One region of the Idiomarina abyssalis genome, then DNA from elsewhere that is predicted to be linked to it. Evidence: predicted binding sites of a transcription regulator. Region 1 holds the regulator's gene; the other holds the start of a gene.
The links. The regulator NrdR, encoded in region 1, represses ribonucleotide reductase genes. The targets are predictions, from matches to a motif close to AAACACNANATNTNGTGTTT.
Positions count from the first base shown of each region.

Region 1 (5,574 bases):
AGGCAAACTCTACAACGCGGTTTCATATGGTTTGGATGAGTCCACTGGCGAAATCGATTACGCCGAAGTTGAAAAGCTGGCGCAGGAACATAAGCCGAAAGTGATTGTTGCAGGCTTTTCAGCCTACTCTGGTATTGTTGACTGGAAAAAGTTCCGTGAAATTGCTGACAAAGTCGATGCCTATCTAATGGTCGACATGGCTCATGTTGCAGGCTTAATTGCCGCCGGTGAATATCCTAACCCGGTACCTTATGCTCACGTTGTTACGACGACCACACACAAAACTCTTGCGGGTCCACGTGGCGGCTTGATCATTTCAGGTAGTGACGATGAGAAATTACACAAGAAGTTAAACAGCGCGGTATTCCCGGGTAACCAGGGTGGCCCACTTTGCCATGTTATTGCTGGTAAAGCGGTTGCTTTCCAGGAAGCCTTGCAGCCGGAATTTAAAGAATATCAAAAGCAGGTATTAGTGAACGCCAACGCTATGGTTAAAACCATGCAGGCGCGCGGCTATAAAATCGTCTCCAATGGCACTCAGAACCACTTGTTCCTGGTTGACTTAATTGACAAAGACATTACCGGTAAAGATGCGGATGCAGCTTTAGGTAATGCTTTTATTACCGTGAACAAAAATGCCGTGCCTAATGATCCGCGCTCACCGTTTGTCACTTCAGGTTTGCGTTTAGGCACACCGGCTATTACCCGTCGTGGTTTTCAAGAAGCCGAAGCCGAGCAGGTTGCGAACTGGATTTGCGATGTTCTGGATGATATTTCTGATGAAAGCAAAATCAGCGAAGTTCGCGAGCAAGTAAAAGCGTTATGCGCCAGGTTTCCTGTTTACGGTTAATGAATAGCAGTTGTAAAGCGCACTTAAAGGAGTCAGGCAATGCATTGTCCATTTTGCGGCACACAAGATACTAAGGTTATCGATTCGCGACTTGTTGCGGATGGGGCCTCGGTTCGTCGCAGGCGTGAATGCAACCATTGCAAAGAGCGCTTTACGACCTTTGAAACGGCAGAGCTGATTATGCCGCGAGTCATCAAAACCGATGGTTCGCGTGAACCATTTAACGAAGATAAGCTGCGCAACGGTTTATTAAGAGCGTTGGAAAAGCGTCCTGTGAGTCTTGAGCTGATGGAGCAGGCAATCAACAAAATAAAGTCGAGCATACGCGCCACCGGTGAGCGCGAAATTAGCAGCAACTTTATCGGTAGTTTGGTTATGGAAAACCTGAAACAGATTGATAAAGTTGCTTATGTTCGTTTTGCGTCGGTGTACCGTTCTTTCGAGGATATCCGTGAGTTTGGTGAAGAAATCGCACGCCTGAATGACTAATTTATTAGAACAACAGTTTGACCATATAATGATGCACCGCGCGTTAAAACTCGCGCGGCGTGGGTTAATGACAACCCGGCCTAACCCGGCTGTGGGCTGTGTCATTACTGTCGGCGAAGAAGTTATCGCAGAAGGTTGGCATCATCAGGCCGGTGAAGCTCATGCCGAAGCTCATGCTTTGCGGCTTGCAGGTACAAAGGCAAAAGGGGCAACCGCTTATGTCACTCTTGAACCCTGCAGCCATATTGGACGAACTCCGCCTTGTGCCGACGCTCTGATTGAAGCTGGCATTGCCCGCGTTGTTGTGGCTATGCGGGATCCTAATCCCCGCGTCAGTGGTAACGGGATTAAGCGTTTAGAAGAGGCAGGCATACGTGTTGACGTTGGTACGTTGCAGTCCGTAGCCGAGAGTTTGAACCCCGGGTTTATTTCCCGCATGACACGACAACGCCCGTGGCTCACCTTAAAAATGGCGACTTCACTCGATGGGAAAACCGCTTTGGCGGACGGTCGCAGCCAGTGGATTACCTCTGCGGAATCTCGCAGTGACGTGCAGACTTATCGCGCTCAGGCAGATGCTATTTTGACCGGCGCAACAACGGTCTTAGCTGATAACCCGAAGCTTACCGTACGAGTTAATCAATGGCCGGCATCACGACCACTGCCTGAACCATTAAAACAGCCAGTACGTATTATTATCGACAGCCAACATCGGGTGAATGATGATGCCCGGGTGTTTGAGTCACCGGCGCCTGTTTGGCTGGTACGCACAACGCCGGGCAAGGAAACTCGGCACCCACATTGCCATGAGCTTATTATTGAAGCGGACAGAGACGGCAAAGTGTGTTTAAAAGCACTGATGATTGAATTAGCTAAACGTGAAATCAATCAGGTGTGGACAGAGTGCGGCGCTAGTCTGGCAGGTGCGATTATTGAACAGCAACTCTGTGACCGAATGATGATATACAGCTCTGGTCAAATACTGGGTCACCATGGTCGTTCGGTTATCGACATGAGTGAACCATTAGAATTAGCTTCAGCGCCAAGATTTAAAGTTATTGATCGCCGGCAGGTTGGCCCGGATCAACGCTTGGTAGCAGTACCTCAAACACAAGATTAAGGGTAAAGCGTTATGTCACTGCATAGCACAGAAGAGATTATTGAAGACATTCGTCAGGGAAAAATGGTTATCCTGATGGATGATGAAGATCGCGAAAACGAAGGCGACATTATTATTGCCGCTGAGTGCGTAACGCCTGAATCCATTAACTTTATGGCGCGTTATGGTCGTGGACTTATCTGCTTGACGCTAACCGAGGAACGCTGTAAACAACTTAATCTTCCGTTAATGGTCGATAAAAACAACGCGCCTTATGCAACAAACTTTACGGTTTCCATTGAAGCCGCAGAGGGAGTAACAACGGGGATCTCTGCTGCCGACAGAGCGAAAACAGTGCTGGACGCCGTTAAAAAAGATGCGAAGCCCGAAGATTTAGTTATGCCGGGTCATATTTTTCCGTTAAAAGCTAAATCGGGTGGGGTGCTTAACCGCGCCGGGCATACCGAAGCCGGTTGCGACTTAGCGCGTTTAGCTGGTTTTGAGCCCGCCTCGGTTATTGTCGAAGTGTTAAACGAAGACGGTACCATGGCGCGTCGCCCTGACCTTGAAGCTTTTGCTAAAGCGCATGACATTAAAGTAGGCACCATTGCTGACCTTATTGAGTATCGCTCAATCCAGGAAAAAACCATTGAACGTGTCGCAGAATGCAGCCTGCCTACAGCCTTTGGTAAGTTTCATTTGGTGACTTATCAGGACACGATAGACAAGCAGGTGCATTATGCACTGGTTCATGGCGATTTATCGCAGGATAAGGTAACGAATGTGCGTGTTCACTTACAGGACACTTTCCATGACACCTTTTTAACCGAGCGAGCTGCCAAGCGCAGCTGGCCAATTCAAAAGGCGATGTCTTATATTGCTGAACATGACGGTGTACTGGTTATTATTGGTCGTCAACAAACACCGGATAATATCATTGCACAGGTTCAGGAGTTTGAGGCACAGGACAAAGGTGAGCACAAACCTACTGCGTCAGCTTCAAATGCTTCTCGTAATGTCGGTTTAGGTTCACAGATTTTGGCTGACCTTGATATTCATAAGATGCATTTAATGAGTTCACCAAAACGTTATTCGGCTTTATCGGGTTTTGGGCTTGAAGTGGTCGACTTTATTGAAGATAAAGACTAATTAACCGTAACGCTTTTGAAATTCATTCAGCAGCTGTTGGTGAGTTGGCGTGGCAACGCCTGCCGACTCACCTGTTTTAATCAAGTAACCGGTTAATTGCTCTATTTCAGTGCGCCTTTGCTGCTTGATATCCTGCAACATCGATGAGCTATTTAGCGCAGTCTCTTGTGCAACTCTCAATACTTCCCGGTGGCACATCTTAGCGTCTAAGACTACGTTCTGAGTTTCAGCCACAGCAACGGCTTCGTTAACCAAGCTTACGATTTGCGATTGCCACTTATCCTCAAGTAACTTTCCGTTTTCGCACTTATAAATGGCTGTTAGTGGATTTATTACACAGTTAATTATTAACTTTAACCAGCGTCGCTGGCTAATATTCTGCTCAAGTACAAGTGGCGGGAATGCTTGCTGAAGGGTTGACCAGGGCTCTGACTCTTCTTGCCTGACTTCGAGCCAACTGCGACCCGTGCCTCTGTGCTCAATACGAATAATACCGTTTTCGTTTTTGCTCTTAACTGCTCCATGAGTCGTCACCATAGGATGCAGATTAAGCTGCCTTAATGTCTTAGGTAGCTCAACCATGCCGTTATGACTCAAAACAATAGGCATACTTTTATCAAAACCTTCAAGCGCTGTTATGTGCAGCAAGGCACTAATAACATCAAAAGCTTTAACGGCAACAATGAAGACACTATTTTTCGGTATTGGTAATTGAGTTGCAGGAACTTTATAGTTTCTTTTCTCATGTGCGCGAACAAGTTGCCATTCAATAGTTGCCGCCCGGTCATGGCGTGATAACACAGAAACCGATTCGCCGTTATCGCATAACCCGCTGACAGTAAGCCCACTTACGGCTCCGGGGCCTAGCGTAATCCAGTGGTATTTAATTGGCATCACGCTGTTTCTCCAATGCCGTTAGCGGCTTGCGAATAAGCCAAAGGAAAGCCAGACTGGGTATGACCATAACCGCGGTTAGGACAAAAAACAGTGCCCAGTTACCCTGCATAGAGTCGACAATAACACCGCTGTAGGACGCTAGCATGGTTTTACCCAAGGTTCCCAGTGAGGCCATCAATGCATATTGGGTTGCGGTGAAAGTTCGGTTACAGAGCAGACTGATAAAAGCAACAAAGGCAACGGTAGACCAGGCGCTGGTAAAGCCATCAATCAACACTGCGCTTAAAAAGAGGTTAGTATCGGGGCCGACTAACGCTATCCAGGAAAACATCAGGTTAGACGACGCCATAGCAATACCGCCAATCATTAAGCCTTTAACAATGCCCAGACGCAGGTTGACCGCACTGCCAAGTAACGCAAATACAATAGTCACCCACCAGGTAACGAGTTTGGAGTAGGTACCAATTTCTGCGTTTGTGAACCCAATCTCTTTATAAAAGACGATCGACATACGACCAAGAAAGGCTTCACCAATTTTAAACAAAAAGATAAAAGCAAGAATGGATAAGGCCAGCTTTACCCCGTTTCGGGAAAAGAATTCGGCTATTGGCTGAACAACAGTAATAGAAATGCGTTCTTTCATTGCTGGCCAAAAGTTAGTCAGCTTTGTTTTTATCGTGGGATCGCTATGATAAGTCGTACGACGCACAAAGAGTACAACAACGGCCAGAGCAAGCATAACGCAGCCCAGACCGAAATAAGCATGCTGCCATTGCCAGTCAACGCCATCGACAATGAAAAAGGGTAAAGCACCTAAGCCGCTGTAACCTGTCCACCAGCCAGCTGTCGTCATTGCAGCCCCGGCATTTTGTAGACGTCCCTCGGTTTCAGCAAAAGACTCAATCCTATAGGCATCAATGGCTATATCCTGAGTCGCGGAACTAACCGCTATGCCCAGAGCAATAAAGCCGGCTAAGTGCAAATTGCTTGTAATATCCAGGCTCGCCAGCGCAAAGCATCCTGCTGCAATGAGTGCCTGACACAGAAATATCCAGCTCCGTCTTTGTCCTAACCAACGAGTCAGGAGGGG
Region 1 covers NZ_CP081832.1:1,827,333-1,832,906, reverse strand. The annotation lists gene glyA (serine hydroxymethyltransferase) at 1-850, shown strand, start outside; gene nrdR (transcriptional regulator NrdR) at 890-1,339, shown strand; gene ribD (bifunctional diaminohydroxyphosphoribosylaminopyrimidine deaminase/5-amino-6-(5-phosphoribosylamino)uracil reductase RibD) at 1,332-2,459, shown strand; gene ribBA (bifunctional 3,4-dihydroxy-2-butanone-4-phosphate synthase/GTP cyclohydrolase II) at 2,472-3,587, shown strand; gene K5X84_RS08820 (ketopantoate reductase family protein) at 3,588-4,481, opposite strand; gene K5X84_RS08815 (AmpG family muropeptide MFS transporter) at 4,471-5,574, opposite strand, start outside.

Region 2 (5,574 bases), 950 kb from region 1:
TTCCGGAAGTGCGCGCGGAGAATACCATAAAAGCGCAATTTTAAGGCATGAAAAAAGAGGGAGGCGGGCTCCCTCTTTATGGGTAGTTTTCAAATTTTAGCTGGCTTTTCGCAGCCCAATATTGGCTTGCGCTGCGCCAACAGCAACCTCTGACGGCTGTTTACGGTGATAATGACGCAAATGATGCTCTTTGCGTCGACCTGCGCTAAATGCCGATACACGTTTAAGGTAGCCAATAACCCGTGTACCGTAGTCTATGTCTGCAGAGCCACAGCTGGAACATTCGCTTAAGGTGCGTTTATCAATCTGTTCGCAGGCATTACAAATGGTAATTTTGACGTTAATGCAGAAGTAGTTACAGCCGGTTTTTGCAGCAATATTCAGTAACGACAAATACCCTGAGGTATTGAGCTTTTCATCAAGGTTTAAGTGCAGAGCCGAACCGCCGTCCAGGTATTCAATCAACTCTTTTCCATGAAGAACAAGCTTATCCAATGCATTGGCGTCGTCGTCTTCTACCGCATAAAAATAGGAGTTGTAGCAGTCACGGCTCACTTTGTAGCCGTCAGCTCTGTCCCACTTAGCGTTTTTCACACCCAGGTTTTCTGCTGGCACGAACTCGGTATTGAACATATAGCCGTATTCTTTTTTCGCGGCTTTATTAGCGTCGTAAATCACTTTTAAATGGCTTTGCACAAAGTCTTTATAAGCCTGGTTGTTACCTGCGGTAATCCCCTGCGACTCAGCCGCTTCAACCATGCCGTTAATGCCTATAGTCAGGAACTGCTTGTCCAGAGTAATAAAGCCGGCATCATAAACGGTTAACAGACCCGCTTCTTTATATTCTTCCATCAACTTTCTGTAAGCCACCTGATATTTGTGAATTTTGCTGACTTCCTCCTCTAAATCTCTGCCATCCTGAACCAAGCGGTTCATGTTCATGGTGATGACATTAATAGAGCCTGTAGCGACACCACCGGCACCCAGGGTATAAGAAAAGGTATTGTCGCTAATTTCGCTGCGTAGTCGGCAACATGAAGCTAACGAGTCGGCATTGTCGGATAAGTAGACAAAGAAAGAATTACCATTAGCCATTTCTCCGGCGATTTTCTCTGCAAATAACTGATCTTTGCACTGACCGTCGTCGGTTAACATGGCAACCGTCACCACCGGGAAGGTTAGAATCGTTTTTTCGCGTTCCTTATTAAACCAGTCCAGGAAGAAGTCCTGCAGCGCGCTCACCGAACTCCATTCCGGCTTAGTGAAGTCCGCAGGGAAAACAAACTCACCAAACATACTGTCAAAGTAATGCTGGTCGTAAATAGAGATATTCCAGAACACACTTTGGTAGCCGCGAGCCGCCGCTGGCTGATTCAGAGCATACACCACGTGCTGCAAGTGGTTTTCAATTTGGTGGCGATGGGTGTTTAAGTAATCGTCGCCGTAGTCTTTACGGGCAAAGTAGTCGAAGTAGGTTAAGAACTCGACCGTAGCAACCGCTCCGGCAAACTGGGAGCTTACAGCAAAAACAAAGTTAACAAAGGTGCCGCAGAACGACTCTAAATGTTTAGGTGCCTGAGATTCGCCGCCCAGCTTCGTTAAGCCGTCACGTAAAAACGGGTACATAGTGACTGAAACACAGTAAGGCTTCAGGCTGGTTTCGTCATGCACGTAAATTTCATGGTCCTCAATTTGACGAACGTATTCTTTTGCCAGGTCATTACCAAAAAGTTCACTGATTTTATTGCTGACCTGTTTGCGGTTAACCTGCACAAAAAAGTCTTTCATTAACTCGGCTTCAAGTGTTGCTATGTTCTTTTGTGTGACGTTGGCGTTTGCATCCATTTTTGAGCCATCGGCTGCATTTTGAGCATGTAAATACTCGTGGATGAAATCGACTTTGCCAGTGACTTGTTCTTCGTTTAAGCGCAACATAATTATTCTCCTGTTTGAAACTCGCAGTTCAATAACTGCTGTGTCCGTAAGTCATAGAATCGTTGGTTGGTCGTTGGACTTTCCAAGCCGCCCCGGGCAGCTATCCACGGTCCGGTTTTTAGATAAGTCAGTTGTTCACGAAGCGCTAGTGAGACGTTTTCATAGCCGGTATACAGACAAGTCTCCAGCCCTTCATTTTTTATTTGCTTTAATAGTTTCAGTAGTGCCGTTGGCTGCCACTCGCCCCCCAAAAATAAAACGCAGCTAATTAATCCGCGATATTTTTGCAACTGCTGCTGAAGGTGCTCCTCCGTCAGCGGCTCCCCACTTCCGACCGGCCAGCTATCCACACTATGGCAACCTTTGCACCCAACCGGGCAGCCGGTAATGGTGTAAGCTAACGCCACTTCTCCCGGAACTTCCTGCCAGACAATCTGTTCCGCGCTGTAATGCAGTCTTGTGGGGTAAACCGGCATAAAACACCATATATCGTTAGTTATTTAAAATTTAACACTACATATTGTGTTTCTAGCATAGGAGAGTCTGATGCGAATGCATTGATCCTGCTCAAGGTTTAAGCAGAAAGGAATAAAGCTGCCAACTCGCCTGAAGAGATACCTCTTTTAGGGTAGAAATGACCTTTAGGGTACTTTTAACCACGCCAGTTAAAACAACCTAATAAAACTCAGTCATAAAAACCCTATTTAAAATAAAAACTATAATAATCAACACTTTAAAAAGTGGCCTCAATATTGCAATTAGGTAAACGCATAGTGAATTAATCAAAATTCTCTGTTCATAAACCTATGGAGTAACAACATGAAGCTGTTCAGCATCAAGGAGGTCAATAATGGCCGGGTATCGTAAGCTTTGGTGGACATTAATTGCAGTTCTTGCAATTACCTTTGGCGTTTTAGGGTATTTTGGAACGGAAGTTTACCGGGAGGCTCCGCCTATTCCGGATAAGTTCATGAGTACCAATGGTAACGTCGTTGCAACCGAGGAATCGGTTTTAGACGGGCAGACAGCCTGGCAGTCGGTTGGCGGCATGCAGCTTGGCTCAATTTGGGGACATGGTGCTTACCAGGCTCCGGACTGGACAGCTGACTGGCTACACCGTGAGTTGCTGGCCTGGTTAGACATTCGTGCCCACGAAGTCTTCGATAAGCCTTATGAACAGCTTACTGGTGTACAACAGAACCAACTTGAGTACGAACTTAAGGAAGAGTATCGCACCAACACCTACGATAAAGCCTCAGACACCGTTACTCTTAGTGAGCGACGCATTCAGGCTATTGAACAAACGGGTGAGTACTACTCAAAACTGTTCAGCGATGACCCGGAGCTTCGCCCTACTCGCGTAAGCTATGCAATGAAGGAAAACACTCTGCCTTCAGCTGAGCGTCGTGCAGTAATGAACGACTTTTTCTTCTGGACCGCATGGGCAGCTGCTACTGAACGTCCAGGTGCAGACATCACCTATACCAACAACTGGCCACATGAAACCTTGATAGATAACGTGCCTAGCGCAGAAAACATTATCTGGTCCATTGTCAGTGTTATCCTATTGATCGCCGGTATTGGTTTCTTAATTTGGGCGTGGGCATTCTTACGCGACAAAGAAGAAGAGGAACTGGTTGCGCCAGAGCATGATCCTATTGCTAAGGTTAAGCTGACTCCATCGCAAAAAGCTTTGGGCAAATATTTGTTTATCGTTGTTGCTCTGTTCACTTTCCAGGTGTTAATGGGTGGTCTAACCGCGCACTACACAGTAGAAGGGCAAGAGTTCTACGGTATTAATATTTCAGAGTGGTTCCCCTACTCACTAACTCGTACCTGGCATATTCAGGCCGCCATGTTCTGGATAGCGACCGGGTTCTTGTCTGCAGGACTCTTCCTTGCCCCGATTATTAACGGTGGTAAAGATCCTAAGTATCAGAAACTGGGTGTCGACATCCTGTTCTGGGCACTGGTCCTGGTTGTCGCGGGTACCTTTATCGGTAACTGGTTAGCCATTGCGCAAATCATGCCTGAACACCTGAACTTCTGGTTAGGTCACCAGGGCTATGAGTACGTCGATTTAGGTCGCTTATGGCAAATTGGTAAGTTCCTGGGTATCGTCTTCTGGTTAGTACTGATGATGCGCTGTGTTGTTGGTGCCTTCAAAGAGAAAGGCGACAAGAACTTACTGGCACTCTTCACCGCCTCAGTCGTTGCCATTGGCCTGTTCTACGGTGCCGGCTTCTTCTACGGCGAGCGTACTCACATTTCTATCATGGAATACTGGCGCTGGTGGATTGTTCACCTGTGGGTAGAAGGCTTCTTCGAAGTATTTGCCACTGCCTCACTGGCGTTCATTTTCCACAGCATGGGTTTGGTTTCCCGCCGTATGGCAACCGTTGCAGCACTGGCCTCAGCGTCATTGTTTATGCTGGGCGGTGTCCCGGGTACCTTCCACCACTTGTACTTCTCAGGCACAACCACACCGGTTATGGCCGTGGGCGCTACTTTCTCAGCGTTAGAAGTGGTACCGCTAATTGTGCTGGGCTATGAAGCCTGGGAAAACTACAGCCTGCAAAAACGTGCTGACTGGATGCAACGCCTTAAATGGCCACTACTGTGCTTCGTTGCCGTTGCGTTCTGGAATATGTTAGGCGCCGGCGTATTAGGCTTCATGATCAACCCGCCTATCTCGCTGTACTATGTACAAGGTCTGAACACTACGCCTACTCACGCACACGCAGCACTATTCGGTGTGTACGGATTCCTGGCACTGGGCTTTGTATTGCTGATACTGCGCTACATTCGTCCGAACCTGCAGTTCGACGAGAAACTGATGAAAATGGCCTTCTGGACAATGAACATTGGCTTAGTGCTAATGCTCTTCACCAGCTTGCTGCCAGTCGGTTTCATTCAGTTCTACGCCGCTGCGACTGAAGGTTTATGGTACGCACGTAGTGAAGCCTTCATGCAACAGCCTCTGCTTCAGAACCTACGTTGGTTCCGTACCGTCGGCGATATGGTCTTCATCGTCGGTGCACTAGGCATCAGCTGGCAAGTTGTAAAAGGCTTAAAGCATAAATCTGCTTAACCCTTAATAAACCAGGCTTCTACAACTTTGTGGAAGCCTGGTTTTTCTTTTTGGACGAGTTAATCGGAGGATATATGAGCCGCAAACCCGATACCAAAACCGCGATGTATCAGCTGCTGGATGTTATTCGCGAACACATTCCTTTTGGCTTAAAAGAAGCGGATATGTGCCAGGGTATTTGTCGTGGCTGTTCTAAGAAAATGATGGAAATGCTGGATGCTGAGGTCAGCCAATGGCAGGCCGACCTGGATAATGAGTTGGCAGAACCAACGTTAGCGGACCTGGTTTTTATGGAAAAATTGGCACGCCGCACTGAAAAGATTCTACGGCGCAATAAATTAATGAGCTAATCCAGCTTATACACTTGCTCGGTAACCGGGTTGTCGTCCGCTTCTTTCCCGTTAACCGTGGTTTCAGCTGACTCCAGTTGATCAATGCTAAAACGCTGACCATAACCCACTTCGACTTCTCCTTCCAATACCGAAAACGGCGGCCCTTCACGGTACCCATTCGGGTACTGCAACGTAATCAGTAAACCTTTTGCCTGC
Region 2 covers NZ_CP081832.1:166,068-171,641, reverse strand. The annotation lists gene nrdD (anaerobic ribonucleoside-triphosphate reductase) at 97-1,935, opposite strand; gene nrdG (anaerobic ribonucleoside-triphosphate reductase activating protein) at 1,938-2,411, opposite strand; gene K5X84_RS00815 (nitric-oxide reductase large subunit) at 2,786-5,026, shown strand; gene K5X84_RS00810 (hypothetical protein) at 5,101-5,376, shown strand; gene tmpT (thiopurine S-methyltransferase) at 5,373-5,574, opposite strand, start outside.
Region 2: a site for NrdR is predicted at 2,444-2,463, ahead of nrdG (anaerobic ribonucleoside-triphosphate reductase activating protein). Genes of this name have one in related genera too.